Regions from separate parts of the Bradyrhizobium sp. B120 genome, predicted to be linked through region 1. Evidence: predicted binding sites of a transcription regulator. Region 1 holds the regulator's gene; each other region holds the start of a gene.

Region 1 (7,868 bases):
CGAGATGCCGGGCATCGCCCCCCTGCTCGCGACCGCCGCGAAGCGGATGCCGCTCTACGCCTTCTCCAACACCAATCCGGCCCACGTCGCGCATTTCTCGGTCATCCATGCCGAGCTGCTCAGCCATTTCCGCACCGTCTTCCTGTCCTCGACGATCGGCCATCGGAAACCCGACGCCGAGGCCTACGATCATGTGGTAAAAGCCATCGGCGTGCCGGCGTCGCGGATCCTGTTCTTCGACGACCTGGCCGCCAACATCGAGGGCGCGCGGGCGCGCGGCCTTCATGCCATCCACGTGACATCGACGGATGACGTGGCGCGGGCTCTGACTGCACTTGGTATTGAACATTAGGATTGAAGGAGCTCCGAGCGTGGCCCTGATGCCGGTTGCCGATGCCCTGTCCGCCGTCCTCGCCGGCGCCGAACCGCTGCCGGAGGAGATGGTGGCGCTCGATGCCGCCTACCACCGCACCCTGGCGCGCGACCTCGCCGCGCTGCGCACCCAGCCGCCGCAGCCGATGTCGGCGATGGACGGCTATGCCGTGCGCGCGGCCGACGCCGGTGATCTGACGGTCCGGCTCAAGGTGATCGGCGAAGTCGCCGCCGGCCGGCCGTTCGAGCGCACGGTCGGCGCCGGCGAAGCGGTGCGGATCTTCACCGGCGGCGTGATCCCTAATGGCGCCGACGCCGTCATCATCCAGGAAGACACCGCCGTCGACGGCGACCACATCACGATCACCGAGCCAGCTGCCGCCGGACGGCACATCCGCCCGGCCGGCGTCGACTTCCGTGAAGGCGACGTGCTGCTCGCCGCCGGCAGCCGCCTCTCCGATCGCGCGCTGTCACTGGCGGCCGCCATGAACTATCCGGACCTCGCGGTGCACCGTCGTCCGAAGGTCGCGGTGCTGGCGACCGGCGACGAGCTGGTGATGCCGGGCGCGACGCCCGGGCCCGGCCAGATCGTCTATTCCAACGGTTACGCGCTGCGGGCACTGGCGCGCGCCGAGGGCGCCGAGACCGTCGATCTCGGGGTTGCCGCCGACACGGTGGAAGCCACCACCGCCGGCATCCGCCGGGCGCGCGAGACCGGTGCCGACATCCTGATCACGACCGGCGGCGCCTCGGTCGGCGACCACGACCTGGTCAAGCAGTCGCTGGAGGCCGAGGGCGTTCAGATGGCGTTCTGGCGGATTGCGATGCGACCCGGCAAGCCGATGATGCATGGCCGGCTCGGCGCAATGCGGGTGATCGGCCTGCCCGGCAATCCGGTGTCCTCCTATGTCTGCGCCTTCCTGTTTCTGGTGCCGTTGATTCGGGCACTGAGCGGCCGAAAAGCTGTTCGTCATCGCCGCGAGAGCGCATTGCTCGGCCGCGACCTCGCCGCCAACGACCAGCGCGAGGACTATCTGCGCGCACGCATCGAGGCGCGCGAGGACGGCACGCTGATCGCAACGCCGGTCACACAGCAGGACTCGTCGCTGCTCGGGAATCTCGCTGCGGCACGGGCACTTCTCGTGCGTCCGCCGTTTGCGCCTGCCGCCGTCAAAGGCAGCGAATGCGAGATCCTGACACTGCCCGAGTGACGGCGCAGACCGCATCGCTTGAGCGCTCGCCGGATGCGTTCACCGGAAATTAAGTGGTTGCGGAACACATATCGAACATATAGTGTCCGTTCATGATTTGTTTCGAGTACTGGTGTGTACAAATGGGAGGCCGCGAGGGAGCGCTTGTGATGAGCACCGTGCTCCTGAGGTCAGGCCCCGCCTGCAGGCCTACCTGAAGAGTCTCGGAATCGAACGACGCTACCAACCGGGGGAATACTCGAGATGCTCACGCGCAAACAGTACGAACTTCTGCGTTTCATCAATGAACGTCTGAAAGAGGCCGGCGTACCGCCCTCGTTCGACGAGATGAAGGATGCGCTCGACCTGCGCTCGAAGTCCGGAATCCACCGCCTGATCACTGCGCTGGAAGAGCGCGGATTCATCCGCCGCCTGCCCAACCGCGCCCGCGCCATCGAAGTCATCAAGCTGCCCGAACTCTCGGCTGGCGGCGGCAACGGCCGCCGCGGCTTCACGCCGAGCGTCATCGAAGGCACCCTCGGCAAGCGCACCAGCTCGCCGCCGATCGCCGAGGACGACGGCAACCGTCCGGTCGCGGTCCCCGTGATGGGCCGGATCGCCGCCGGTACGCCGATCGAGGCGCTGCAGACCCGCAGCCACACCATCAGCGTACCGCCCGACATGCTCGGCTCCGGCGAGCACTATGCGCTGGAAGTGCGCGGCGACTCGATGGTCGATGCCGGCATCCTCGACGGCGACATGGCGCTGATCCAGCGCAACGACGTCGCCAACACCGGCGACATCGTGGTGGCGCTGATCGACGAGGAGGAAGCCACCCTGAAGCGCTTCCGCCGCCGCGGCGCATCGATCGCGCTGGAGCCGGCCAATACCGCCTATGAAGTGCGCATCCTGCCGCCGAACCGGGTCCGCATCCAGGGCAAGCTGATCGGCCTCTATCGCAAATACTGAATTTCAAATACTTGCGGCGGCGGGGAACGAGCAACACATCGGATCGTTCCTTGAATGATAGCGCAACGTGCTGTTTGCCCGATGCGCTCCGATACCTCTCACGCAGCGTCGCGTGTTTGTGATCGGGAGCGTTGGGCGACCAGTCGTACAATCGCCCAGAAACGAGGAGACACTCGTTCGCTATCGTCCACTCTGGTAGAGGCCCTATGCCTCAAGGAGAGGCACGGGTCGCTACCTCGATTAGAGGAGCCATCCGATGTGTGACTATAGTCTGCACGCCGTGGCGTCGCGCCCCGCCATTGTTGGAGAGACGCTGATCACCACGACTTTCCGCGGCACGTCGACCCGCGGCTTTGCTTCGGAGACCGATCCCACTGTCGCGGTCTGCATGCTGCCGGGCACCGAGCTCGCTTTCGCCGAGAACGTTCGCTACGACAGCCGCTGGATCTGGACCAAGACGATGAACTTCCGCGTCGGCGTGTTCAACGAAGTCGAGCCCGACGTTCCCGATCGCCATCATGACGCGGTCGAATTCCCCGACGGCAGCCATGTGCTGGTGACCCAGCTGGTCGAGGGACAACGCGTCAGCGTGCTGCAATTGCCGGCACTGCATCCGCCGGTCGAGCAGAAGCCGAAGGTGGTGGAGCGGCGGCCCTCCGCATTTGCGTCGCTGTTTTTGGGTTGAACGCATCGTCGCCGCGGAATGAGCTGTCCGGCGGCGGATGACCTAAGCGATTTCGAGCGACCCCGGACGCCGGGTTCCGGGGCGCAGCTGGAGAATTGCGTCGACACGCGCCTTGGCGCATCATCGGGCACGGAGGACGTGCGTGGTGGTCGACAAGGTCACATGGCAAAAGGCTGGACGCGTCACGGAGCCGGGCCGCTACATGTTCCGGTTCGGCTGGCTGACGGTGACGGCTGACGACCTGAAGGTCTGGGAGCAATTCCCCGAGGCTTCCTTCACCCTCGTCAAGAAGCCCGACGCCGGCCCTGACTCCGACGAATACCATCTCGGCCTGTTCGAGCTGCCGACCGGGCCCTCGCCCGACAACGGTTAATCATCGCCCTGCAAATCGGTTTCGGCCGGCGTCGCGTCGACGGCGGGCCGCGGAGCGGTCGCGGGCGTGCGCAGCGTGGTCTCACTCTCGCCGTCGCCGGGGACCGCCGGTGACCACGGCCGGTCGATCCCGCCGGGCTTGACCGCATCGATCACGTAGCCGTCCCTGATGCGCCGCAGCACCAGCGCGCCGTGGCGCCGCAACCGCTCGGCATCGATCACCGAGGCCGCGCAATCCTTCGGCGCCGGTCGCGCGCTCACGATCAGCACCGCACGCTCGCAGTCGTCGGCCAGCGCCTCGGGCCGGCTCGCCAGCGCGACGAAGGCGCCGCCGGGACCCTGCGTCACGCAGCCGCTCGGATCGCAGGAGACGCCCTCGCCGAGCGACGAGTCCGTCGCAGTCCGCGCGTCGGCATCCGCCGCCAGCCACTCCTTGACGAGGAATGCGTCCTTCGCGCTGTGCATCAGATGCAGCCGGCCGTCGCCGCCCCGCACCGCAACGTTGCGACCGTCGGCTGAGACCAGCACGTCCGGCTGCGGCACCCGCACCGCCCAGACCGAGGCCACCACCAGCAGCACGGCACCCGACCAACGCAGCGGCGTCCGCAACAGCCCGAGCAGGATGAGGCCCGCGCTTGCCACGACCATCGGCCCGATTCCGAACGCCGCCATCCGGCCGACCGCGCCCGGCAGCGCGGCGACCCATTGCGTCACCAGGATCATCCAGTCGATGCCGAACCCCATGATCGCCCAGAACACGCCGTCGAAGCCGAACGGCATGGCGAGCAGCCCGAGCAGGCCGGCCGGCATCACGACCGCCGACACCACCGGCATCGCCGCAAGGTTCGCCAGCAGCCCGTAGGGCGTCACGCGGTGGAAATGGAACGCGGCGTAGGGCGTCGTCGCGAGCCCGGCGACCAGCGAGGCCAGCATCAGCATCGTGAGCTCGCGCCCGCCCCACAGCGCTACCCGTGCGGTCGCCGAATGATCTGGTGACGCCAGCAGGTTCGGCAGCCCGATCTGCACCAGCGCCACCAGCCCGAGCGTCGCCGCAAACGACATCTGGAAGCTCGGATGCACCAGTGCCTCCGGCGCGATCGCGAGCACGATCAGCGCCGCCACCGCCAGCGTGCGGAAGGTGATCGCGCGGCGGTCGACGATGACCGCGATCAGCACCACGGCCGTCATGAAGAACGATCGCTGGGTCGCGACCTCCGCCCCCGACAGCAGGAGGTAGAACGCCGCCGCGACGAGCGCGGCCGCCGCCGCCCATTTCTTGATCGGGTGCCCGGCCGTCAGCGCCGGAAACAGCGCAAGCAACGCGCGGATCGTGAAGAACACGACACCCGCGACCACCGCCATGTGATAGCCGGAGATCGACAGCACATGGCCGAGCCCCGAGATGAACATCGCGTCGTTGACCGGCGTCGTGATCGCATCGCGCCGGCCGGTGAGCAGTGCCGTTGCGATCGCGCGCTGGTCGCCGTCCAGCGTGGTGCGGATCCGCGCGTCGATGGCATCGCGCAGCCACTGCATGAAGGCGGCATAGCGCAACGCAAGGCCACCAGTTGCCGGCGGCTCCCTGGTCCTCACCGCGCCCATCACGAAACCGGATGCGCCGATCCCCTGGAAATAGAGGTCGCGGCCGAAATCATAGGAGCCCGGACGCTGCGGCCCGAGCGGCGGCATCAGCCGCGCCTTCAATTCGACGAAACTGCCGACGTCGGGCGCGGTGCCCTTCTTCACCGAGAGCCTGACGCGCTCGAGTTTTGGCGCCTCGCGCTGGCTTTCCATCGTGACGACGCGCAGCACGAAGCGGTCGGTCTTCTCTCTGACGTCGCGCGTCTCGACAAAACCGGTCAGCGCCACGGAATATATCGGGCGCGCCAGCACGCCATGGGCGATCCGCGCGGTCTTCCATGTCGCCGTCGCAAAGCCCGCGGCAACCGCGGCCAGCATCACCACGGCGGCAAACACCCGATGCCGCCGCAGCAGCAGTGCCAGCAGGCAGAGCGCGATCGCGACTGACGCCGCGACGGACAAGACCGGCTCGTGCTCGGCCGCGAAATAGAACGCAATCCCGGTGCCGAATGCCACCGGCACCCACGGCAACAGCCGCCCGGCCCCCGTCTCCGCGCGCACCCATTGCCGCAATGTCTCGACGAGCGGCCGCCAGATGCTGGTGCGCACCGGAACGTAGCCACCGACCGGCGCAGCCGCGCGCGGCGGCCAAGTCCCCGCGTAGCCGCGTCTGCCGCCCGGCGTCGTGCCCTGCTCCGCCATTCCGCTTGCGATCCCTGCCGGGCCACAAAGCTAGCGGAAGCCCCCGTCGGCCGCCTAGCGGAACACAACCGGAACACGAAGGTATCCGGCAGCACGCGCTGCGGCTACTACGGGGTCCTGCGAAAGCGGAAATCACAGCACGAAGCCCCCTCCATCAAGGTCTGGGAACGGGAGAGCTGCAGGCCGTCGTCGAAGCCCGCGAGCATGGCATGGTCGCGCTTGCAGTGAACCTCGTAGCCGATGTCGGCGAGGCCGAGATCCTTGTAGAACTCGGCATAGCCGCAGCGCTTCACATTGAAAGCAAACTGTTGCTCCGACTGGTCCAGGATCTGGACCTCCATGGCGCCACCGGCCGCCCACAATTCATCTACAATCCGCCTCAACGACCCGATGCCCTGTCCATAGGTGGAGGCCCATGTTGCGCCATCCTCGGCCGCGAGCCGGCGTATCGTGGCATCGACGAGCTCCCGCGTGGCATCGTCGCCGAGCTTGTCGCGCAGCGTCTGGATGAAGGGGATCAGAACGCGGCCCTCGATCTTGCGCCGCTGCAAATGACTGATGGCCACGTCGTGAGTGTTGGGCATGGATGCTCTCCCTGGCAGAAACCGGTCGGGCTATTTCTGCGCGAGTGGACCGGCCGGATCAAACCAATCCTCCTTGCCCGTTGACTTAGAAAATCTATCCCTGAAAACTGCGGCTCCATAGACCCTGAGAAGTGCCGACAATGAGCTACCGTCTTCCTCCCCTGAACGGACTACGCGCCTTCGAGACGTCCGCGCGGCATTTGAGCTTCAAGCGCGCGGCCGACGAATTGTGCGTGACGCCCGGCGCGGTCAGCCAGCAGGTCAAGGCGCTGGAGACCGCGTTGGGGATCGCGCTGTTCCGGCGGCTGCCGCGCGGATTGCTGCTGACGACCGCCGGCGAAGAGTACCTGCCGTCGATCAGCCGCGCCTTCCGTGAGATATCGCACGCGACGCATCGTACAGCGCCCGCGCTTCGCGGCAGGCGGCTTCGGCTCGGCGTTGCACCAGCCATCCTGTCAAGGAAGTGCCCTGCGATCCAAAGCTTGACGCGGCAGGATCAACGGCAAATGCGCGTCACTCTCTCCGCGACCGGCGATCTCGGCGAACTGATCGACGGCAGGCTCGACGCCTTGCTGCGATCCACCACGCGATCGCATCCGGGGCTGCACCTCGAGCAGATTGAACTTCGCTCGCCGAAGGGCATGACCGTGCCGGCCACCCTGCTCACGCTGCCGGGATTGGCCGGCTGCCTGGAGCACCGGGCGCTCGTCCAAATCCTGCAAGAGCAGAATATGTCCGCCGAGACGTGATGCGGGCCGCGGCTAGAGCCTGCGGCGGCGCGCTGCATGATTTCGGAATAATAGAAGAATACCGCTGATTTGCCCGACGTGTCAAGTCGCCTTGCCGATCGCCGGCGGCCGCCGGCTACTTTGCATGGGGTTGTTTTCGATATTTTGACAGGTGCTAGATCAATGGCGTCTGCGACGAGACGTGATGGCAGGCGATCTTCCAGTCGCCGTCCTCGCGCGCGATCACCCAGGTGATCTTGACGGCGAGCGCGGGCGCATCGCTGTCGAGGAAGAACGAGGCGATAGCAGCCATGTTGACTAGGCTGTCATTGACCTGCTCCGTCCTGACCTCGCTGAACTGGACGCGCGGTGCCTGCCAGCGCGGCAGGCCGTCAAAGTAGGCTTTGACGCCGTCGCGGCCGCGATAGAGCGTCGGGTTCGAGCCGAAGAAGAACGCGTGCTGCGAGTAGAGCGCAGCAAGCGTATCCGCATCGAGCTTGCCGAAGCCTCCGGACCATCTGGCGATGATGGCGGAGGCGATACCGTCGGCTTCGTCAGGCATCGATCGCCTCCGTCCGTTGTTCGCGCTGGACTACGCTAACCCTTGCCGCCGACTTCCTTGGCGAAGGTGTCGCGCAGGCCGATGGTACGGTTGAACACCAGCCTGTCCGGCGTCGAATCCGCA
Region 2 (7,868 bases), 950 kb from region 1:
GGTCTGGACCAGACTGAGCTTCGCTACGACATGCCGGTGCGGACGGAGCACGTCGAGCAACCAGACCAGCACCAGCTGGTCGTTCGGCCGGGGATCAGCCCATAGCTCGACGCTGTCGCAACGCTCGCAGAGCTCGACAAGACCGACGTCCCGACCGATCGAGCCAGTCCATCTCGAACTGGCGAAGTCGAGCCAGTGCGTGTCGAAATGGACATGCTTTTCGGAACGCGCTTCCAGGAGGGTCGCGAGCTCAGCTGATGAGGGCATTTTCCCCCAAACGAAGCGCGGTCTCAAACCGACGACGATATCGGCCCTTCGCGCCTGTCTCAGGCGGTAGCTCGCGAGATCGCTTGTCGCAAGGATCAAACTTGTCACGATGCGCGAGGCTCCCACTACGTGCTATGGCCAGTCACCGCCGGACTCCAGCGCCAGAGGTTGTCGTTGGTGAGGTGCGTGCCGCCCCACCAGCGATTGATCGGATTGTGATCGCTGAAGTCCGCCTTGTAGGCGAGCACCGCCTTGCCAAACTCTGTCACCGACAAGCGGCTTCGCCGGAAGGCCTCCAGGCGACCTTTCGCATTGTTCGGGTCGATAGAGCGCAAGCCATCGTTGAGCCCAGCGATCACCGGCTGCGGTCCATGCGCAAGGCCCTCGAGCAGCCTGCCGATTTCCATGTCGTTGAAGACGCCGCGCTGGCGAAGCCGCGGAGGTAGAATAGCGCGTTGGTCCCCATGAATCCCGCCGCGATCAGCTCCAGCAGTCGCATCTCGGTCGCGCCTAGTCCCGATCTGCTCCATGGCAGCTCACGAAGCAGATCAAGCAGCGCCGGCCTCAGCAAGGGAAACGCACTCAGGTTGCGGTGCACCACATCGAAACACGTCTGCGGAGTTGTCGCCCGATACGCCTGCCAGCACATGCTTGCGGTCTCGATATCCACAGCTCGGATGCTAGCCAGCGGGACCTCGTTCCAACCGCGCCATGCCGGGTCCATCGTTAGCAGGCTGAAGCCGACGAGACGCAATTTCAGCTTTGCTAACATGTCCGGCTGAGCATGAAACTGGTCGAGCACCCAGATCAACTGCAGCTGATCGTTTGGATCAGGGTCAAACCACAATTCGATGATGTCGAACGACTGGCAATAATCGTTGAACGCGAGGTCCTTCCAAGTCGCGCGCTTCGCGGACGGGGAAATCCAATCCGACCAATGATTCCCCGGCTTCTGGCCCGCTCGCACGCCGAAATAGGCCGCCAGCTCTTGTGACGAAGGCAGCACGCCCCAGGCGAAGCGAAATGAAAGCGGAAGCACCGCGTCGCCCAGACCTGCGCGTTTCAGGTCGAGCCCGGATGGATTACCCAAGATCAGGCGCTTCACCGCTTCAACTCACCGAACACCGGCTACAAAACCAAACGGGCGCCGAAGACGTCGGCAACTCAACGTCCTCAGCGCCCGCTTGCAGCGAAATGATTTGATCGTTCGAGCATGATCTTTTCGGAAAACCGCTTCGCACTTTTCCGGATCATGCTTGAGGCTTACTCCTCGGCGGGCTCTTCGCCCTCGGCGTCGCGCTCGGGCGTACCGGCAAGGATCTGCTCGGCGATCAGGCCGGAGTTCTGGCGGATCGCAGCTTCGATCTTGGCGGTGATGTCGGGATTCGCCTTCAGGAACGCCTTGGAGTTCTCGCGTCCCTGGCCGAGCCGCTGGCTGTCATAGGAGAACCAGGCGCCCGACTTCTCGACGATGCCGGCCTTGACGCCGAGGTCGAGGATTTCGCCCATCTTGGAGACGCCCTCGCCGTACATGATGTCGAACTCGACCTGCTTGAACGGCGGTGCCAGCTTGTTCTTCACCACCTTGACGCGGGTGGTGTTGCCGACCACCTCGTCGCGCTCCTTGATCGCGCCGATGCGGCGGATGTCGAGACGGACGGAAGCATAAAATTTCAGCGCGTTGCCGCCGGTCGTGGTCTCCGGCGAGCCGTACATCACGCCGATCTTCATGCGGATCTGGTTGATGAAGATCACCATGGTGTGGGATTTGTTGATCGAGGCGGTGAGCTTGCGCAGTGCCTGGCTCATCAGGCGCGCCTGCAGGCCCGGCAGCGCATCGCCCATCTCGCCCTCGAGCTCGGCCTTCGGCACCAGCGCCGCAACCGAATCGATCACCAGCACGTCGACCGCACCGGAACGCACCAGTGTGTCGCAAATCTCCAGCGCCTGCTCGCCGGTGTCGGGCTGCGAGATCAGGAGTTCGTCGATGTTGACGCCGAGCTTGCGCGCATAGACCGGGTCGAGCGCGTGTTCGGCGTCGATGAAGGCGCAGATGCCGCCCTTCTTCTGGCCTTCCGCCACGGTGTGCAGCGCCAGCGTGGTCTTGCCCGACGATTCCGGCCCGTAGATCTCGACGACACGTCCCTTCGGCAGACCGCCGACGCCGAGCGCAATGTCGAGCCCCAGCGATCCCGAGGACACCGTCTCGACATCCATCGAACGGTCGTTCTTGCCGAGCTTCATCACCGAGCCCTTGCCGAACTGACGCTCGATCTGGGAGAGCGCGGCTGAGAGGGCCTTGGACTTGTCCATGGAGGATCCTTCGACGATACGCAGTGCAGTAGCGGACATTTGGGATGTGCTCCTTATGGCGGGGATTCGCTAGCGGGAAAACGGGCGATGCGATCAGGCGGAACGCGTTTGTTGATAGGAACCTCGTACCACGTTTGTTCTGTGTTCGCAATATGTTCTTTTCGGCGTGTCAGCGTGGTCCGCGTTTAAGCCCCTGTGTCTTAGTTTGAATTCTAGAGTGTCCTGATTCCGATTAAGCGAACGGAAACCATAGCTTAGCCAATGTTCTCAGTAGGACTACCGAGAAGGCCTATTCACCGTTCTGGGCTTATAAATTTCGATTGGACGCCATCCGTTCCTTGCTCGGGGTCGTCCCGCTCGGCGGATTTAGAGGCGGACGGAAAGGACCTGCGACCGACGAATGCCAGGAGAGCGCCGGGGATAGCGAGTGGTAGGGCGTATACCAAGAAAGTTGCCTCAGTCCCGATGCATTCCGCGTCGCCAGTGCACGAGCTAAGAACCGACAAATATATTGCCGAAGATACGAATCCGAGCGCTCCCATTAGCGCGGTTGCCCCAACGTAGAACGCCGTCATTCTGGCGATTGTCATCTAATTCTAGCCTTAGAGGCCGCCTCCTCGCTCGCGAATCGAACGGCCCGCTTCCGCGTAGCGTCAGCACCATCGGCGACGGCAACGCGGTGAGGCGCCGAGGCAACGCGGTCCGGATTGATCGCCGTGATAGCCAATTTGGGACATGTCCCGTGGCACAAATTGTATAGGCTTCCAGCTATCAGGATTTTGCACACCGTCCTGGGGCTAGGGCCAGCGCCGTCCGCAAGCATTTCAAGCGGGCGGCGTTGTGCTGTCAGGCATCAGCCCAAATGAAACCGGGCGGATCCGAGTGCGCCGACGGGAGCCGTTGTCGAAGCGTCTGGCCTGCGGCGCGGCGCGATCCGTAGTTCTCCGGGGCAGAACAAAGTTCCGCGAGCAGGCGCCGCGACCTTCGTCTCGGCTGCATCGGATAATCAACGAGTCGCCGAAGGATTTGGCGACGCCGGATCACCATTGGCACAATCTGCATACTACCTTGGTACCCCTCCTGACGCCCAAAAAAACTACGTAGCGTTCACGGGAAGACTCGGGTTCCGGCAGTGTTCGTAACATTGACTTGTCCGGCCGACGCACCGATTGCGCATCGCGAGGCAAGGCGACGCTGCCGGCGAACGGATCCACTTCGGGATCCGCAACGACGCCCAAACGGGCGCGACGATTCACTCCATCCTTTGACGGGTGTTAATCATTAGTACAACCTTTGATTTAAATATCGACGACCGCCATTCATTCGCGGAACCGTTCCAGATGATTCACAAGGGCGTCGAATTCAGCGTCACGCAGCTCATGCCCGGCGTCTGGAAATGGCGTTTCCAGATCGGCGATCGGGTCTTTACGGGCAAGACCGAAGCCAAACTCGACCTGTTAGCGATCCGCCGCGTGCAGCTGCGGATCGACCGCGAGCTGAACAATCTCGGGCTCGGACGGACCCGCGGACACCGCGATCAGGATTGAGGCGCAGCCTGTCCGGCAAGCCGGCAAGGCTTCAGTCCGCGCTTGCCAGCCGCCGCATCGTGAACTCGATGTCGCCGCCGGGCAGCTCGCGCCAGCTCTCGACCGCGCTCATATAGGCGGCCTTCGGGTAGCGCTTGAGAAAGTCGCGCGCCCGCAGGCGGGCCTGGTCGCGCGGCAGGCTGAAGGTCTCGCGCAGATAGCCGTCATCCGGCTTGCGCCGTGCGGCCATCCGGCTGGCGAGATCGCGCGGACGAAACACCATTGCCGCAACTCCGGAATAGAGCCCCGTTCCGATTGAATCGGAACCGGGCTCTAGATTCTAGTTTTGACGCGTTTTCTTCCCGCGAACCGGTATCCACTTCGCTCGAAAACGCTCCAACTGACGACGCCCCCAATATAGGGGGACGCCGGCAAAATCCGAGTCTGCAGGAAGCGGACGAAGCCGCCCCGAACGGGGCTTACTGGCTGCGCTGCGCGGAGCCTCCGGGCTGCGCGGAGCTTCCGGTCTTGGTCTTCGGCTTGGCGGGAGGATGGGCCGCCGCCTTGGGCGGCGCATCGCTGCGCACCGCGCCCCAGGGATCGGCCGATCCCTTGGCATCCGGAATCTTGCTCAGCGAGTTCTTGTAGGCCCGGTCGTTGATCGCATCCTGATCCTTCTCATCTTGGGTCTTGGTCTTGACCTCAGGCATCAGATTGACGTTCGGCATTTGCGCATAGGCCGGTGCCGACAGCAGCACCGCAACCGCAACTGCGCCCAAAACTCTCATAAGAACGCTCCCTGCATTTTCGTCAGCGGTATATCACCCCAAGAAAGCCGCCGCCAAGCGCGCCCGCCCCTGCCCTAGAGGTGGTCTGACTTGCAGGATTTCGGCGACTGCGTCCAGTCGTCCCAGATCGGCCCGCATCGCGTGCAACTGCCGAGCGCAAGCCCGATCGCGATCACGCCGCCCAGCAATACCAACCTGCGGAACATGGACGCCCCCACCACTGACGAGGGGCATTTGGGCGCCAAAACTGGGGCATTTTCAAGCCGGGCACGGTGCTTGCAACGCCGCGCGAGCGCGTCGGACAGCAGCGCCGGCGCGCCCGAGCACAACGCCGGCGCAACGTCCGCGCGATGGTTTGACCGGGCGGCCCCCCAAACTACACTGCGCAACAAAGCAGAAAAGGAATCGACGACATGACTTTGGCGATGAGCTGGGACGAATGGACGCGGCACGACGGAACGGCGCTCGCCGAGCGCGTCCGGAACGGCGAGCTGACGCCGCGGGAGCTGGCGGCGCAGGCTGCCGCCGCCGCAGCCAAGGTCGATCCCGCGCTCTCCGGCATGGTCGAGCTGTTCGACGACGTGATCGCCGATCCCGCGCGCGACGGCGCCGATCTCAACGGGCCGTTCGCCGGCCTGCCCTTCCTGATGAAGGATCTCGGCCCCACGCTGAAGGGCCGGCTGCAGGAGATGGGCTCGCTGATGATGCGCGGCAACCGCGCCACGGCCGACACCTTCCTGACGACGAAGCTGCGCAAGGCCGGCCTCAATCTGATCGGCCGCACCACCACGCCGGAGTTCGGGGTCTGCAGTTCGGCCGAGAACCCCGCGGTCTATGTCACGCGCAATCCCTGGAACACCGACTACACCACCTGCGGCTCGTCGGCCGGCAGCGCGGCGATGGTTGCCGCCGGCGCGGTGCCGATCGCGCATGCGACCGACGGCGGCGGCTCGATCCGGATTCCCGCCGGCGTCAACGGCAATATCGGGCTGAAAGTGTCGCGCGGCGTGTTCTCGCTCGCACCGCATCTGTCCGATCTCACCGGCCTCGTCTCGATCCAGGGCTGCCAGTCGCGCTCGGTGCGCGACACCGCAGCCTTTGTCGATAGTTGCCGTGGCCCGGCGCCCGGCGAGTTCATGCCGTTCTGGACACCGCCGGAGCCTTATACCGCGATGATCGCGCGCGACCCCGGCCGGCTCAGAATCGCGCTGTCCCACACCTGGGGCGATTATCGCGCGACGCCGCACATCGCAGCCGAGCTCGAGCGGGTCGGACGTTTCCTCGAGAGCCTCGGCCATCAGGTCGATTACGCACTGCCGGCGATCGACTACGCGGAAGCGTTCGCGGCGCAGACCACCTGCTACATCAGCAATTTCGCCGTCGTGATCGGCAACATGCTCGCGGCGCGCGGACTGACGCGGCCGCCTTCGGACCTGATCGAGCCGATCAATATCCGGATCTGGGAGCATGGCCGCGACTTCAGCTTCGCCGACCGCGCCCGCATGCAGGCGGTGTTCAACACCACGGCGCGCGGCTTCGGCGCCTTCTTCGCGGATTGGGACATCATCCTGACGCCGATCACGGCGCTGCCGACGCCGAAGATCGGCACCACGGAATATCTCACCATCAGCGACAACCCGTCGGTGCTGGACTGGTTCGGCAATCTCTGGCGCAACTTCGCCTTCACGCCGCTCGCCAATCTCTGCGGCATCCCGGCGATCTCGCTGCCGCTCGCGACCAACGAGCACGGCCTGCCGCTCGGCATCCAGGCGATCGGCAAGCAGGCCGATGACGGCCTCTTGCTGCAACTCGCCGCCCAGATCGAACGGGCGATCGACGGCAAGTGGAATGACGGCAAGCGGCCTGGCGTGCATGTCACGCGCAACTAGGCAATAAATCAGCAAGCAAGAACATCAGCGGAGGGAACGGAACGTCATGCAGCAGGCCGGTGAATTCGGGATCGACGACGCGAAACGCGTGCTCGGCGACGTCTTTGCGCCATGGGTGCAGGATCTCAATCTGTCGATCGAGCAGTTCGACATCGCGCCGCCCGCCGGCAGCGATGCCGACTGGCAGCCCGGCGCCATCCTGCGCATGCCGTTCTCGGAGCGGTTGTGCCGCAATGGCGGCATCGTCTGCGGCCAGGCCCTGATGGCGTTCGCCGACACCGCGATGGTGCTGGCCAATCTCGCGGCCAACAAAGGCTATCGTCCGATGACGACGGTCGACCAGACCACGCATTTCATGCGCGCGGTGACCGCGTCCGATGTGCTGGCCGACGCCCGCGTGGTCAGGCTCGGCCGCACCATGAGCTTCGGCCGCGTCACGCTATCCTCCGCCACCGACAACAAGCCGGTGGCGATGGTGTCGAGCGCGTTCGCGATGCTGCCTGGATAACTACTTGCCGAGCACCGCCTCGGCGGCGTTGACGATGCTGATGGTCGGATTCTTTCCGCAATAGGTGCCGAACTTCTTGGCGTTCTCGACGAACACGTCGGTGTCGATGATCGCCTCGTCCGAGTCGCCCTTGTACCAGCCATCCATCCAGACCAGCACCATCTTGATGGTGTCGTCGCCGCCTTCGACGAACTGCTTGCAGGTCATGGTCGAGAGATCGAGCACGGTGGCGTTGGCCGGCGCGGACGACAGCGCGAGTGCAGCGGCAAGCATGATCGAGGCAGTGATCTTCATCGCAATCTCCTTGGGCAATGATCTGAAAATGAACAGGCGCCGGAAGCCCGGCGCGTCCGCTCGCGACCTCGTAAGCGAAGCGTCGCGGCGAACGCAAGCATGACATCGCGCGCGCCTATCCGCACGTCGTTTCGGTGCACGGATTGAGAATTCGTGTTTCTGATTTGTGACGGCGCCGCGCTGAAACGTGATGAGATCAGGGTGTGTACTCAAAAATCCAGTGTATGCGGGCGAGGATAGCGAAGCCCGTGTCGCTCTCAAAAGCCGACATCGGCGATGCTTT
Region 3 (7,868 bases), 350 kb from region 1:
CCAGTCGGACACGGACCTCCGAGGGCCTGGACCGGTCTATTCGCCCGCCGCGAGACGACGAACGCCGGATGCGGTCAGGCCGAGTTCACCGAGCCGTCTGACTGCGTAGCCGAGACCGACAAGGCGCTCCCCGTGCAACTGGGGAATCTCCCGTTGCGCTTCGCCCTTGCCGACCTCGACCAGGGAGGCGAACTCTTGCGAGCTGAGGACTTGGGGATCATCCGTCATGAAGCGGCCTCGTCGGTCCAGACCTTGAACGAGATCAGCGTGTTTGGCCCAAACGTCTGGGTAATCGGAACGTCGGAGGCATCCCGTCCCTGTGCGATCAGAACCCGGCCGATCCTCGGCACGTTGTTGCGCGGATCGAACATATGCCAGCGGCCGCCGAGATAGGCCTCGAACCAGCCGGCGAAATCGCCAGCCGCCCAAGGCAGCGGGGTGCCGATGTCGCTGAGATAGCCGGTGCAATAGCGCGCCGGAATGTTCATGCAGCGGCAGAAGGCAATCGCGAGATGCGCGTAGTCGCGGCACACGCCCTTGCCTTCGTCGAACACCTCCCGCGCCGTCTTGGTGGCCCGGGCGTGCTCGTAGCCGAAAGCGATGTGGCGATGGACGAAGTCGCAAATGGCCTGGACCCGCGGCCAGCCCGGCGGCGTGCCCTCGAACAGCTTCCACGCGATTTCTGAAAGCCGGTCGGTCTCGCAATAGCGGCTGCCCAGCAGATAGACCAGCGTGTCCGCCGGCAAGTCCTCGACCGCGTGCTGGCCGGCCGAAGCAAACACCGGATCAGGCGCGCCGCTGTCGCGCACGACGCCGTCGGCCGCCAGGCGCATCGGACCGGCCGGCGCAACGATACGGCTGCACCAATTGCCGAACCCGTCGCGATACGGCGTGATCGGCACCGCGGGGGTGGTGGTCAGGTGGTCGGGGACGATGATATCGGACGCGCGCGTGAAATGCGTGCCCAGCACCATGATCATGGGCGTCGGCTGGGGGAACTCGTAGTGCATTTCGAATCCGACGCGAAGCTTCATTCGAAATACATTCCCTGTTTGTCCTATCGACATGGCGACGATGCGGTCGAATACAAGGTACGATCTGCCTGATCGGACAAATACCCGTATAGCGCGAGAAAGTGCTGGCTATTTGCAGCAATCGCGCGCAGGAACGACGACGCTTGCCGGCTGGCGCGGCTTGCCAGCGCGAGGCGAACCCGACGAATGTTCCAGTCGGATGGTTGAAAGCCTCCCCCGTGCGTTCGAGACAGACTCAAACGCACTCACCGAAAGACCTTCATGCAAAATCTCTCGCCTCGTCACGTCAAGATTGAAGAGTCCGTGCGCCTCGGCGTGACGTCAGGTTGGTATTCCACAAAAGTCAGCGGAACATTCGTGACCGGCCCGCACGACACCGAAGCCGATTGCCTGCGCAAGATCGCCGAGATCAATCCTCCCCCGCCGAGGAAGAAGAAATAACTCCTGCGCGACCAGATTGGGCGCGCTCGCAAGCGAGCCAACCAAGACGCATGTCGGCAAGATGGCCAAACAAACCCGCGTTCGCCTCCTGGAGGTTATCGTGAGTGCGCAGAAAGAGCCCACTCGCTGGAAATGGCATGTTTCCGAAGGCGATTTGGAGCTCGTGCACGGCTACGCGACGTCACGCGAAACAGCGCAACGAGACGGCGATAGCGTTCTGTTCAAAATGCTGTCTGCCCCCCAGGCGCCCTGAACGGGGCGCCCTTCGAACAGAGACGCACGTTCTCGAATCTCGGCCAAACGACGCGAAGGCGCGGCCCGAAACGCACAGGCAATCAGGCATCAACCTGGTGGGGCCCCAACCTCGAGCCGCATGCAACGAACCACGTTCGGGAACGGCCCTACTCGCCGTTCCCGTTCGCGCCGTTCTCTTCCTCCGGAATGTGCTCGACCGAGACCACATGCTCGTCCTCGGCGGTATCGAACACGATCACGCCCTGGGTCGAGCGGCCGGCGACGCGGATGTCGGCCACCGGGCAACGGATCAGCTGCCCCTTGTCGGTGACCAGCATGATCTGGTCGGCGTCCTCGACCGGGAACGACGCCACCAGGTTGCCGTTGCGGTTGTTGACGCTCATCGCGACGATGCCTTTGCCGCCGCGGCCGGTGGTGCGGTACTCGTAGGACGAGGTCCGCTTGCCGAAGCCGTTGACGGAGACGGTGAGCACCACCTGCTCGGCCGCCGACAGCTCGGCGTAGCGCTCCTGCGACAGCTGGATCGCGTTCGTCATCTCCTCGCCCTCGGCATCCGTGGGCTCCTCGGCCGTCGCCTCGCCGGCCACCGCACGGCGCATCTTCAGGTAGGCTGAGCGCTCGTCCGAGGTGGTCTCGACATGGCGCAGGATCGCCAGCGAGATCAGCTTGTCGGCCTCGGCCAGCGCGATGCCGCGCACGCCCATCGAGGTGCGGCCGGTGAAGACGCGCACATCGGTGACCGGGAAGCGGATGCACTGCCCGCCGGCGGCGGTCAGCAGCACGTCGTCGCGCTCGGTGCAGATCTGCACGTCGACGATCGCCTCGCCCTCGCCGAGCTTCATGGCGATGATGCCGGAGCGGCGGACGTCGACGAAATCGGACAGCTTGTTGCGGCGAACGGTGCCGCTGGTGGTCGCGAACATCACGTCGAGATTGCCCCAGGAGGATTCATCCTCCGGCAGCGGCATGATGGTGGTGATGCGCTCGCCCTGCTCCAGCGGCAGGATGTTGATCAGCGCCTTGCCGCGCGCGTTGGGAGCCGCCATCGGCAGCCGCCAGACCTTCTCCTTGTAGACCTGGCCGCGCGACGAGAAGAACAGCACCGGCGTGTGGGTCGAGGCCACGAACAGCCGCGAGACGAAATCCTCGTCGCGGGTCTGCATGCCGGCGCGGCCCTTGCCGCCGCGGCGCTGCGCCCGGTAGGTCGACAGCGGCACGCGCTTGACGTAGCCCGCATGCGACACGGTGACGACCATGTCCTCGCGCTGGATCAGGTCCTCGTCCTCGACCTCGCCTTCCTGCTCGATGATCACGGTCTTGCGCGGGGTGGCGAACTGCTGCTTCACCTCGGCGAGCTCGGTCTTGACGATGCCCTGCACGCGGGCACGCGAGCGCAGGATGTCGAGATAGTCGGCGATCTCGGCCGCGAGCTTGTCGAGCTCCTCGGATATTTCGTCCCGCCCCAGTGCGGTCAGGCGCTGCAGCCGGAGATCGAGGATGGCCCTGGCCTGCTCCATCGACAGCCGGAGCGTGCCGTCATCGTTGATGCGATGCCGGGGATCGTCGATCAGCGTGATCATCGCCTCGACGTCGCGCGCCGGCCAGTCGCGCGACATCAGGGCCTCGCGCGCGGTGTTCGGATCGGGCGAGGTTCGGATGACACGGATCATCTCATCGATGTTGGCGACGGCGATCGCAAGGCCGACCAAAATGTGGGCGCGATCACGGGCCTTGCCGAGCAGGAACTTGGTCCGCCGGGTCACCACCTGCTCGCGGAACGCGACGAAGATGGTGAGCAGGTCCTTCAGATTCATCGTCTGCGGACGGCCGGAATCCAGCGCCAGGATGTTGGCTGGGAAATTCGTCTGCAGCGGCGTGAACCGGTAGAGCTGGTTCAGCACCACGTCGGGCACCGCTTCGCGCTTCAGCTCGATGACGACGCGATAGCCGTCACGATCGGACTCGTCGCGCAGGTCGCCGATGCCCTCGATCTTCTTCTCTTTGACGAGATCGGCGATGCGCTCGACCATCGTCGCCTTGTTCACCTGATAGGGAATCTCGGTGATGATGATCGCTTCGCGATCCTTCCTGATGGTGTCGATCGCCACCTTGCCGCGCATCACGATCGAGCCGCGGCCGAGATGGTAGGCCGAGCGGATGCCCTGGCGGCCCAGGATGATGCCGCCGGTCGGGAAGTCCGGTCCGGGAATGATGTCGATCAACTCGTCGATCGTGAGCGCCGGATTGTCGATCAGCGCCACGCAGGCGTCGACGACCTCGCCGAGATTGTGCGGCGGGATGTTGGTCGCCATGCCGACGGCGATGCCGCCGGCGCCATTGACCAGGAGGTTCGGGAAGCGGGCCGGCAGAACCGCCGGCTCCTTCTCCGAGTTGTCGTAGTTCGGCTGGAAATCGACGGTGTCCATGTCGATGTCGGCCAGAACGGCAAGCGCCGCCTTGGTCAGCCGTGCCTCGGTATATCGATAGGCCGCCGGCGGGTCGCCGTCGACCGAGCCGAAATTGCCCTGGCCGTCGATCAGCGGCACGCGCAGCGAGAAGTCCTGCGCCATGCGGACCATCGCGTCGTAAATCGACTGGTCGCCATGCGGATGATATTTACCGATCACGTCGCCGACGACGCGCGCGGACTTCACGTATTTCTTGTCCGGCGTGTGTCCCTGCTCATGCATCGAATAGAGGATGCGCCGGTGCACCGGCTTGAGCCCGTCGCGCGCATCGGGCAACGCACGGGACACGATCACGCTCATCGCGTAATCGAGGTAGGACTTCTTCATCTCGTCGAGAATGGAAACGGGACGAATATCTGAGGGCACCGGCGGCTCGCCGGGCTTGTCGTCTTCGGGTTCGGACAAAGGGGAAATCCGGTCAGTTCTGCTAGGGAATCATATAGACCATCAGGGGCCTGATAACCACCCTTGCGCGGCTCCGGCAAGCCGTTTTTCCCTTCGTTTTTTCATGTACTTACGGGCTTGTTTGCGGCTTCGGCCGCGGCTTGGCCCGGGAAGCGAATCGTGAGCGGCGAATTGCGCATGGAACACGGGTTCCCGGTACGTTATTCGCCGCTCACCATTCGCGATTTCGCTTCCCTCAGTGCCCGAACACCACTGCGTGCATGATCCGCCCGGGCACGAAGGTGAACAGGCCGGCAATCACCAGCGCGCCGAAGAAAATGCCGATCATCGTGAACTTGTGACGGCGGACGTTGTGGCTCCGCGCGGCCGTCACGCCGAGCACCAGCATGACCAGCGAGAAGATCGACAGCAGGTGGATCGGACTCCACGGGCCCACCAGCTGGATCTGGTGGATCCAGAACGAGCTCCCGGCGACGACCAGCATCAGGATCACCCAGATCCAGCCCAGCGTCCGGTGCGGCAGCGTGCCCTTCGGTGCGGCGAGCTGGATGGAGCCGAGCACGAACGCAGCCATCGCGGCAAAGGCATGGAGCGGGATCGCAGGCGCAGCGTCGAGCAATGGCGCGAGGCTCATGATGGCAGCCCTCGAGTGAAGCTCACGGCGAGGCGTCACTCGCCGCAGGCCAATGTAAATATCATTCACATTAGCCTGTGTCAAAGTCTGAGGAACTCGCGCGATCCACCGGATGTTAGTGAAATATGATCAGATGGATATGAGGTTATCCTCATAATCCACACAAGAACCCACCCTTGCCGCATTATACCGCCGCTCCGGGAAATGAATCTTCACCGGAACGGCGCCTGACGGAATCGTCGAAACCGCGGCTGGCGGTCAGAACGGGATGTCGTCGTCCATGTCGCTGTTGCGGCTGCCGCCGCCGGCGGCGACCGCACGGCGCGGTGCCGAGCTGACCGGACCGGACGAGCCGAAATCGCTGCCGCCGCCATCATCGGCGAAGCTGCCGCCTCCGCCGCCCCGCCCGTCGAGCATGGTGAGGTTGGAGTTGAAGCCCTGCAGCACCACCTCGGTCGAGTACTTCTCGACGCCGCTCTGGTCGGTCCATTTGCGGGTCTGCAACTGACCCTCGATGTACACCTTGGCGCCCTTCTTCAGGTACTGCTCGGCGACCTTGCAGAGGCCCTCGTTGAAGATCACGACGCGGTGCCACTCGGTCTTTTCCTTGCGCTCGCCGGTGCCCTTGTCGCGCCAGGTTTCCGAGGTGGCGATGGAAAGATTGGCGATCGGACGGCCGTCCTGCGTCCGCCGGATCTCCGGATCCTTGCCGAGGTTTCCAACCAGGATCACCTTGTTCACGCTTCCCGCCATCGCATCATCTCCACTCAAAAACCGGGCGCCGGACATCGGCCGCCACTCTCAACCATCGCCACTTACTTGCAGGCGTCGCGAATGACCTATACGGCCGGTGCCGGCTCGATGCCCTCGCCGTCGCGCGGTTATCCACGATATTCAAGATATAGCATTGAAGCCGACACCGTTCCAGTTTTGTTCGCCACAACCAGCCGTAGAAGCGGCCGATGGCGATGGCGCGGCCGCCGATTTCGCTGCCGGTCACCAGCGGGCTCCGACGCCTTATGAAAATGTAAGTTAAATCAACGCCTTGCTTTGTCGACACTTCTTCCCCGAGTGTTGCATTTGGGAGACGGCGCTTCCGGTTGAATCAGGATATAGGTACCAGCCATCAGACGGGCGCTCGCGTCTGAGATCGCGCTTCGGGACCTTTGGAAGCCGATGGGGAAGCTGGGGGTTTGATTATGAAGAAGTTTTTGCTCGCTACGGTTGTCCTGATTGCGTTCGCTGCGCCGGCCGCGGCCGCCGATCTTGCTGCGCGCCCCTACACCAAGGCGCCGCCGCCGATGATCGCCGCCGTCTATGACTGGAGCGGCTTCTACATCGGCGCCAACGGCGGCTGGGGCTCGAGCCACAATTGCTGGGACCAGATCCCGGGCGGCATCCTGCTCGGCTCGGATGGTTGCCATGATGCGACCGGCGGCGTTGCCGGTGGCCAGATCGGCTATCGCTGGCAGTCGGGCACCTGGGTGTTCGGCCTCGAAGCGCAGGGCGACTGGGCTGACCTGAAGGGCAGCAACAACAGCGCGATCTTCCCGGGCCTGTTCACCAACCAGACCAAGATCGACGCGTTCGGCCTGTTCACCGGCCAGATCGGCTACGCCGTCAACAACGTGCTGCTCTACGCCAAGGGCGGTGCGGCGCTGACCGACAACCGCTTCAGCACCTACTTCACGCCGACCGGCGTGCTTGCCGGCCGCACGAGCGACACCCGCTGGGGCGGCACCATCGGCGCCGGCATCGAAGTCGGCTTCGCGCCGAACTGGACCGCTGGTGTCGAGTACGACCACCTGTTCATGCAGGACAAGACCTACAACCTCACCACCCCGACCGGCGCGCTGTTCAGCAGCATCCGCGATCGCCAGGACGTCGACCTCGTCACCGTCCGCGTGAACTACAAGTGGGGTGGCCCGGTGGTTGCGCGCTACTGATCGCGCGACACGGATTTGATCCAGACGAAAGGCCGGCTTCACGCCGGCCTTTTTGTTTGCGTGGCCGCCTTGTTGCGCAGCCGAGCGCGCCGGGTCACCGCCACGAATCAAACGTGGTTAAATCTTAATAAATCGTAAAATATGCAATAAAATCAAAATGCTACTGGTGTTGCGGGCGCAACACGCTCGATTGCAACCTGGAATGGTAGCCTTGTCCCGCACTTGATCGATTCGAAGCGGGATGGATTCCATGAAGCAGCTTTGTGTTGCCGCAGCCGGCCTCGCCGCGCTGAGCGTTTCGTCCGTATCGGCGGCTGACCTCGCCGCACATTCCCCAACGCCGCAGGTTGTGACGCCCGCGACCAGCTGGAACGGCTTCTATCTCGGCGCCCAGGGCGGCGGCGGCTGGGGCACCAGCAACGAGACCTATCTCGGCGCACCGAACGATGCGGCGTTCATCGGCACCCAAACCTACAACACCAGCGGCGGCTTTTTCGGCGGCGTGATCGGCTACAATGTCCAGACCGGCCCCGTCGTGTTCGGCGTCGAAGGCGATTACCACTGGTCCGCCGTCAACGGCCGCTCCAGCGTGATCAATGTCGGACCGCCGAGCGTGCTCGACAGCTACACCACCGAGCTGCGCAGCTTCGGCGACATCAAGGGCCGGCTCGGCTACGCCGACGGT
Region 4 (7,868 bases), 360 kb from region 1:
CGAGTACAACTACATCGATCTCGGCAAGGTCGCGCCGATCCAGTACACGCCCGCGATCAACGATCGCTCGGAGTGGAAGGACACGTTCCACACCGTCAAGCTCGGCATCAATTACCACTTCAACCCGCCGAGCCCGGTCGTATCAGCGAAATACTGAGCTACCGGCGGTCGCACGCCGCACCTGCACAGCGAACACAAGAGCCGGCCCTGCGCCGGCTTTTTTCTTGCGGGCAAGCGCGCGCTCGCCGAGCCATTTTCCGTGCATTGTGGTTTCACGGATACACAACTTCCGAGATTTCTATGTAGAAACGCGCGAGCGTCACACGACACTGCTGTGACGTTCCCTTCAATGTTTGAAGGGACAACAAGAAAATGGGACTGGGACTTTGAAAATCAGGAATGTTTTGCTGGCATCGGCCGGCATGTTTGCCCTCAGCGCAATTGCACCGGCAATGGCCGCCGATATGGCGGCACGCGCGCCTTACGTGAAGGCTCCGCCGCCGGCCGCGATCTACAACTGGACCGGCTTCTACATCGGCGGCTTCGGTGGCTATGCCAGCGAGGACTCCGGCAACCCGAAGATGGAAGGCGGCTTCGGCGGCGGCACCATCGGCTACAATTGGCAGGCCGGCAACATCGTGTACGGCCTCGAGGCTGACGGCGCCTGGGCTGACGTCAATGCGTCCGCAACCGCTTTCGGCATCACCGCGACGAGCAAGATCGACTCGCTCGGCACCGCGCGCGGCCGCATCGGCTTCGCCGTCGACAAGGTGCTGTTCTACGGCACCGGCGGCTACGCCTGGGCCGACAACAAGCTCACCCTCAGCGCTGGCGGCGTGAGCGTCTCGCAGAGCAACTTCCACTCCGGCTGGACGGTCGGCGCCGGCATCGAGGCGTTCATCGCGCCGCAGTGGTCGATCAAGGGCGAGTACCTGTATCGCAGCCTCGGCGGCGAGACCTACTTCGGCATTCCGTCTGCCGACATCAACCTGCACACCGTGCAGTTCGGCGTGAACTATCACTTCGGCGGCCCGATCGTCGCCAAGTACTGAGCGAAAAACAGACCTCAGGGTCTCGGAAAGGCCGGCCTCGCGCCGGCCTTTTTGCGTCTGGGAACCGCATCCTGCTGACGGCTGCTGCCAACAGGCAAACTATCCGTTGATGGACGCGACTCAGCACTGGAAATTGTCGGCCGTTCTTCCTACGTTCCAGTCTTCTCACCCATCGGCGCAAGGTCCCGGCAGCACCGGCGATGCGCGCCCAAAAGGCGCCCGATCATGCGCCCGGAAATGTCGCTATGGATGAAGTGCTCAAGGCGAAGCGCCAACAGACCGCCGGCTCCTCATCGCGCGCCATCACGATCCGCGGCGCGCGCGAACACAATCTGAAGAACATCGACGTCGAGATTCCGCGCGACAAGCTCGTGGTGTTCACCGGCCTGTCCGGCTCCGGCAAGTCGTCGCTCGCGTTCGACACCATCTACGCCGAGGGTCAGCGCCGCTACGTCGAGTCGCTGTCGGCCTATGCGCGCCAGTTCCTTGAGATGATGCAAAAGCCCGATGTCGACCAGATCGACGGCCTGTCGCCGGCGATCTCGATCGAGCAGAAGACGACGTCGAAGAACCCGCGCTCCACCGTGGGCACCGTCACCGAGATCTACGACTACATGCGCCTGCTGTGGGCGCGCGTCGGCGTGCCCTATTCGCCGGCCACGGGCCTTCCGATCGAGAGCCAGATCGTCTCGCAGATGGTCGACCGCGTGCTGGCGCTGCCGGAAGGCACCCGCCTCTATCTGCTGGCGCCGGTCGTGCGTGGCCGCAAGGGCGAGTACAAGAAGGAGCTCGCCGAGTACCTCAAGAAGGGCTTTCAGCGCGTCAAGATCGACGGCACCTTCCATGAGCTATCGGAGGTGCCCGCGCTCGACAAGAAATTCCCGCACGACATCGACGTCGTGGTCGACCGCATCGTGGTGCGCCCCGACCTCTCCCAGCGCCTCGCGGAAAGCTTTGAGACTGCGCTGAAGCTCGCCGAGGGCCTCGCGGTGATCGAGTATGCCGATGCGCCGACGGCGGCACCGGCCGAGGACAAGAAGAAGACCGCGAAGATCCACGACAAGAGCGGCCCCGAGCGCATCCTGTTCTCGGAAAAGTTCGCCTGCCCGGTCTCCGGCTTCACGATCCCCGAGATCGAGCCGCGCCTGTTCTCGTTCAACAACCCCTATGGCGCGTGCCCGGCCTGCGGCGGCCTCGGCGTCGAGCAGCATATCGACGAAGACCTGGTCATCCCCGACAAGGAGCTGACCTTGCGCAAGGGCGCGATCGCACCCTGGGCGAAGTCGTCCTCGCCCTATTACATCCAGACACTGACGGCGCTCGGCAAGCACTACAAATTCACGCTCGATACCAAGTGGAAGGACCTCACCAAGAAGGTGCAGGCCGCGCTGCTGCACGGCTCCGGCGACGACGAGATCAAGTTCTCCTATGAGGACGGCGTCCGCTCCTACGACACCAAGAAACCGTTCGAGGGCGTCGTCACCAACATCAACCGCCGCTACCGCGAGACCGAGAGCGAATGGGCGCGCGAGGAGCTCGGCAAGTATTTCTCCGACGTGCCCTGCGCCGGCTGCAACGGCTATCGGCTGAAGCCGGAGGCGCTGTGCGTCAAGATCGGCGGCAAGCATATCGGCGAGATCTCCGAGCTCTCGGTGAGGCGCGCCGGCGAGTGGTTCGAGACCGTGCCGGAAGCGCTGAATGCGCAGCAGAACGAGATCGCCGCGCGCATCCTGAAGGAAATCCGCGAGCGCCTGACCTTCCTGCTCGACGTCGGCCTCAACTACCTGACGCTGTCGCGATCGTCGGGCACGCTGTCCGGCGGCGAGAGCCAGCGCATCCGCCTGGCCTCGCAGATCGGCTCGGGCCTGACCGGCGTGCTCTACGTGCTGGACGAGCCGTCGATCGGCCTGCACCAGCGCGACAACGCCCGCCTGCTCGACACGCTGAAGCGGCTTCGCGACCTCGGCAATACCGTGGTCGTGGTCGAGCATGACGAGGACGCCATCCGCCTCGCCGACTACGTGCTCGATATCGGTCCCGGCGCCGGCATGCATGGCGGCCACATCGTCGCCGAGGGCACGCCCGACCAGATCATGCGCAACCCGAACTCGCTGACCGGCAAATACCTGACCGGCGAGCTTTCGGTCCCGGTGCCCGACCGGCGGCCGCCGAACCACCGGCGCACCATCAAGGTCATCAACGCCCGTGGCAACAATCTGAAGAACGTCTCGGCTGAGATCCCGCTCGGCCTGTTCACCTGCGTGACCGGCGTCTCCGGTGGCGGCAAGTCGACCTTGCTGATCGACACGCTCTACAAGTCGATCGCGCGCAAGCTGAACAATGCCAGCGAAGGCGCCGCCCCGCACGACCGCATCGAGGGCCTCGAGCACATCGACAAGATCATCGACATCGACCAGTCGCCGATCGGCCGCACCCCGCGTTCGAACCCCGCGACCTATACAGGCGCCTTCACGCCGATCCGCGAATGGTTCGCAGGCCTGCCCGAGGCGAAGGCGCGCGGCTACGAGCCCGGGCGCTTCTCCTTCAACGTCAAGGGCGGCCGCTGCGAGGCCTGCCAGGGCGACGGCGTCATCAAGATCGAGATGCACTTCCTGCCCGACGTCTACGTCACCTGCGACACCTGCAAGGGCAAGCGCTACAACCGCGAGACCCTCGAGGTGCTGTTCAAGGGCAAGAGCATCGCCGACGTGCTCGACATGACCGTCGAGGAAGCCGCCGAGTTCTTCAAGGCGGTGCCGCGCGTGCGCGAGACCTTCCAGACCCTGCACCGCGTCGGCCTCGACTACATCCATGTCGGCCAGCAGGCCACCACGCTGTCCGGCGGCGAGGCCCAGCGCGTCAAGCTCGCCAAGGAGCTGTCAAAGCGCGCCACCGGCCGCACGCTCTACATCCTGGACGAGCCGACCACCGGCCTGCACTTCCACGACGTCGCCAAGCTGCTCGAGGTGCTGCACGAGTTGGTCGCCCAGGGCAACACGGTGGTGGTGATCGAGCACAATCTCGAAGTCATCAAGACCGCCGACTGGGTGATCGACCTCGGCCCCGAAGGCGGCGACGGCGGCGGCGAGATCGTCGCCTGGGGCCCGCCGGAGGACATCGTGAAAGCGCCGAGGAGCTATACAGGCAAGTTTTTGGCGCCGGTGCTCAAGAAGGCGAACAGCAAGCCGCGGAAGAGCTCAGCGAGCGAGGCGGCGGAGTAGCAGGAGTGCCTCTGTACACATATGTCGCGAGCTACCGAGGGTCGACGTGTGCCGTGCAGGGCAGCTACAGCAACTACAAGGGCTTTGCACCACAGGCGCTTGCGCAGATTCCGGATGGTGCGCTTCCAGGGCTGACCCCAGCCATACGAAAAGACTTGGCCAAGGCTTGGGGCGAGTGGGAGCAGATGCCGGAATTATCGCGGGTATGGCGGATCAGCTTTAAGGTAGGCGATCACGAGATGGTCGTGCACGCGGTCGAAACCAAATCCGAGCCCAGCTCACGTCCTATCTCCCGCCGTAGGTGGCGATCTGCCAGACGTTTGCCCAGGAATCCCGGACCATCGCGCGCCTGTCGCTATAAGGCGTATCCGCAGGGGCCTCGATCGATTCGGCGCCGGCCGCGAGCGCCCGCCGATAGGTCTCGTCCGTGTTCTCGACATACACATAGAGAAAGGCCGGCATGGCCTCGCGGACGCCTCCGCCGTCGCTGATCAGGATGATCGAGTCTCCGATGCGAATTTCCGTTGGCGCTCCCGACCGGACTTCGCCTTTCGCATCAAAAACGTCTCTCAGGAATTCGGCCAGGCCGGTGAGGTCGCGCGTAACAATACGCGGTATGACGGAAGGCCAGCCGGCGGGCTTGAATTGGGGCATGGGTCTGCCTTGACTAAGCAACGATGATACGCCGCTGATGAAAGCTACCAGAAATGCAGGAGCAAGTAGCCCGGATGAGCGAAGCGATATCCGGGACTGTGGGCAGAACAAGTGGATGGCTCCCGCATGTCGCTTCGCTCATGCGGGCTACAACAACTGTCCCCTTCACCTCCGCGCTACACCGCCCAATAATTCGGGTGCGTATAGGCGTGCGAGCGGTCGCCCCAGTCGAATTCGTCGCCGTCGAACTCGGATGGGCCGGTGCGCAGATCGTCCAGCGTCACCTCGGCCTCGAAGGCCTGGCGCACGGGATCGAATTTCAAGGCCGTCCATTTGACCGGATAGTGGTGGTGGCTGCTGAGCACGCCACCGGTCTTGATCACGGCGTAGGCTACCGTTCCGCTCACCTTGTCGAGCATCAGCCGCTCGATCGATCCGAGCTTTGAGCCATCGCGCCCGAACACGCAGACATGCTCGACGCGGTCGCTGGGCACCAAGGTGTGATGCATGGCATCCTCCCTGTCTTCCCTTGTTCGCTGAGATTATAGCACCGGCGCATGCCGATGTGCAGAGGTCGTCGTGCGGATTGGCGAAGCGTCATCCGCCCTCCGTCACTGCCCGAGAAACTGCGGCGGCACGTGGTCGGTCAGCCATACGCCATTGTCCGCCCGGTAAAACTTGAATCCCTTCCCGTGCATCGCGCCTGCATCGACCTTGAAAATATGGGGCTTGCCGTGACGTTGACCGACGCGCAGGGCTGTCGCTTCATCAGCGGACAGATGCACTTGCTGGCGTGCCTGCGGCTTCAGGCCTTCCACCAGGATCGCGTCGACAAACCGCGTCGCGGTCCCGTGATACAGGATCGACAGCGGCTGTTGCGGCGGCAAGCCAAGCTCCACTGATATCGAATGCCCCTGCGCGGCGCGGATATCGCGGCCATCGGCCGAGATCGAAAACCGCTTCTTGTCGCTGGTCGCGACGACATCGAGCAGGTCGGCGCGGCTAAACCTCGTTCCGGCCGCGTTGGCTTTTTCAACCAGCTCATCGATGTTGACCCAGCCGTCAGCACTGAGCGTCAAGCCGATCTCATCGGGCTTGTGCCGCAGCACGAAGCTCAAGAACTTGCTGAGCTGGATTTGATCGACCGGCATCGGGTGGGTTCCTGTCCGGCTGCCTTATACCCAAGGCCAATCGTGACGAGCAAGTCACCCGGCAAGCGAAGCAATCGTAGGGTGGCCAGCCCACCCTGCGCACCTTGCCTCGCACCTACTCCGTCCGTCTCAGAAACGCCCCGAACGCCCGCGGGCCGTCGCCGACCTTGACCTCGCCGATCACTTTCAACTCGCTGGCATCGATCACGCTCAGCGTGTTGCTCTCCCAGTTGGCGACCACGATCCGCTTGCCGTCGGCGGTCGCCTCGATGCCCTCGGGGTAATCGCCGACGGTGATCCGCTTCACGGGCTGCAAGGTCGCGAGGTCGAACACGCTGACCTTGCCGTCATACTGGTCGGTGACGAAGCCGCGGCCCTGCGCCAGCGCCACGGCATAGGGGCGCAGGCCGACCTGGACGCGGCCGATCTCGCGCGCGGTCGCAATGTCGATTACCGAGACGTCGTTGGAGCCGACATTGGCAGTGTAGGCGCGCTTGCCTTCGGCATCGATGGTGACACCGAACGGACGGGTCCCGACCTTGACGATCCCTCGCCGCTCGTGCGCGGAAATGTCTGTGATCGACACGCTGTCGTCGTCGCGGTCGGCGGAGAGCAGCAGCCGCCCGTCCGGCGTCACGGCAAGCCCCGACGGCGAGGCACCGACCGCGAGACTGGCGACGACACGCTGCTCTTTGGTATCGATCTCCCGCACCGCGGCAGCGTACCAGTCGGCGACATAGACGGTTGCGCCGTCGGGCGCCACCGCGATGCCGAGCGGCCCGCCGCCGACGTCGACCCGGCCGACCACCTTTCGCGCCGACGCGTCGACCACCGTGACCGCCTTGGCATCGGGGCTCGTCACATAGGCGAAGCGGCCGTCGTTGCTGACGGCAACACCCGCGGGCTTGCCGCCGATCGCGATGGTCGCAACCGGGTTCGAGGTCGAAAGATCGACCACCGTGAGATCGTCGCTGAGCTGGTTGGTGACAAAGGCCTCCTCGGCGCGCGCGCCACTGAGACCGGCGAGCAGCGCCAGCAGCGCGATCGCGCGCATGCTCAGGGGCCCCACACAAGCGACTGGATCAACGTCATTGCGAGCGAAGCGAAGCAATCCACAGCGCCGCAGAACGGAAACATGGATTGCTTCGTCGCTGACGCTCCTCGCAAGGACGGACCGGTAAGGGTTCACGCCCTCTCAGCTTCCGCTCTCGATCTTCTTCTTCAGCGCCGCCAGCCCGCCCCGGTAGAGCTCGCTCACCGCCTTCACCGCGGCCTCGTCGTTCAGCTCCGGCGGCGGATCGTTGTTCGGAAAGCCGCGATAGAACGCGCCGGCCCATTCCAGCTTCGCCTTGCCGCCGGGGGCCGGCGACACCGACAGCGTCGAGGAGTAATTGGTGACGGGCAGCACCTTCACGTCGACAGCCGTGATCCGGTACGAATAGCTCATCATCTCGGGCTCGTATTTGTAGAGCTCCTCGTCGATGGTAATGCCGGGCGCCAGTGTCAGCCGTCGCGTGGCGCCGATCTCGTTGCCCTTCTCGCCCTCGGTCTTGGCGATACCGGCAAGCCAGCTCATGTCCTGGAAATTGCCGATCACCGCCCACACCTTGGCCTGCGGCGCGTCGATCTCGATGGATTCCCGTACCTTCTGGCGGGTCGGCCCATGGGCCCAGGCGGCCCCCAAGACGGCCAATGCCACCACCACCACGCCGGCCTTCGCGATCGTCAACCTCATCCCTGGTCTCTCCCGATGTCTGTCGGTCATGCGCCGCCTGGCGCATGCCGCAGTT

What was found. Region 1 encodes LexA, which represses DNA repair genes until DNA is damaged. Its sites were predicted from a motif close to TGTTCNNNNTGTGTTCNG; they were not measured.
Region 2: a site for LexA is predicted at 2,723-2,740, ahead of recA (recombinase RecA). Genes of this name have one in related genera too.
Region 3: a site for LexA is predicted at 6,158-6,175, ahead of ACOIX3_RS19695 (single-stranded DNA-binding protein). Genes of this name have one in related genera too.
Region 4: a site for LexA is predicted at 1,194-1,211, ahead of uvrA (excinuclease ABC subunit UvrA). Genes of this name have one in related genera too.

What each region holds. Positions count from the first base shown of each region.
Region 1 covers NZ_CP185242.1:4,684,884-4,692,751, forward strand. The annotation lists gene ACOIX3_RS21405 (HAD family hydrolase) at 1-352, shown strand, start outside; gene glp (gephyrin-like molybdotransferase Glp) at 372-1,583, shown strand; gene lexA (transcriptional repressor LexA) at 1,827-2,531, shown strand; gene ACOIX3_RS21420 (hypothetical protein) at 2,788-3,216, shown strand; gene ACOIX3_RS21425 (hypothetical protein) at 3,362-3,589, shown strand; gene ACOIX3_RS21430 (ComEC/Rec2 family competence protein) at 3,586-5,871, opposite strand; gene ACOIX3_RS21435 (L-2-amino-thiazoline-4-carboxylic acid hydrolase) at 5,979-6,455, opposite strand; gene ACOIX3_RS21440 (LysR family transcriptional regulator) at 6,596-7,204, shown strand; gene ACOIX3_RS21445 (YybH family protein) at 7,359-7,745, opposite strand; gene ACOIX3_RS21450 (glutamine--tRNA ligase/YqeY domain fusion protein) at 7,781-7,868, opposite strand, start outside.
Region 2 covers NZ_CP185242.1:5,635,379-5,643,246, forward strand. The annotation lists gene ACOIX3_RS26170 (hypothetical protein) at 1-375, opposite strand, end outside; gene ACOIX3_RS26175 (hypothetical protein) at 393-626, opposite strand; gene ACOIX3_RS26180 (hypothetical protein) at 623-1,372, opposite strand; gene recA (recombinase RecA) at 1,531-2,619, opposite strand; gene ACOIX3_RS26190 (hypothetical protein) at 3,921-4,127, shown strand; gene ACOIX3_RS26195 (hypothetical protein) at 4,159-4,389, opposite strand; gene ACOIX3_RS26200 (hypothetical protein) at 4,586-4,894, opposite strand; gene ACOIX3_RS26205 (hypothetical protein) at 4,985-5,311, shown strand; gene ACOIX3_RS26210 (amidase) at 5,308-6,783, shown strand; gene ACOIX3_RS26215 (PaaI family thioesterase) at 6,830-7,291, shown strand; gene ACOIX3_RS26220 (HdeA/HdeB family chaperone) at 7,292-7,585, opposite strand.
Region 3 covers NZ_CP185242.1:4,331,813-4,339,680, reverse strand. The annotation lists gene ACOIX3_RS19720 (hypothetical protein) at 37-228, opposite strand; gene ACOIX3_RS19715 (transglutaminase-like domain-containing protein) at 225-1,034, opposite strand; gene ACOIX3_RS19710 (hypothetical protein) at 1,296-1,475, shown strand; gene gyrA (DNA gyrase subunit A) at 1,877-4,603, opposite strand; gene ACOIX3_RS19700 (DUF2306 domain-containing protein) at 4,839-5,237, opposite strand; gene ACOIX3_RS19695 (single-stranded DNA-binding protein) at 5,496-5,990, opposite strand; gene ACOIX3_RS19690 (outer membrane protein) at 6,437-7,183, shown strand; gene ACOIX3_RS19685 (outer membrane protein) at 7,434-7,868, shown strand, end outside.
Region 4 covers NZ_CP185242.1:4,323,781-4,331,648, reverse strand. The annotation lists gene ACOIX3_RS19685 (outer membrane protein) at 1-157, shown strand, start outside; gene ACOIX3_RS19680 (outer membrane protein) at 423-1,052, shown strand; gene uvrA (excinuclease ABC subunit UvrA) at 1,298-4,273, shown strand; gene ACOIX3_RS19670 (VOC family protein) at 4,559-4,927, opposite strand; gene ACOIX3_RS19665 (PRC-barrel domain-containing protein) at 5,104-5,436, opposite strand; gene ACOIX3_RS19660 (RNA 2'-phosphotransferase) at 5,539-6,078, opposite strand; gene ACOIX3_RS19655 (cytochrome D1 domain-containing protein) at 6,194-7,132, opposite strand; gene ACOIX3_RS19650 (SRPBCC family protein) at 7,274-7,813, opposite strand.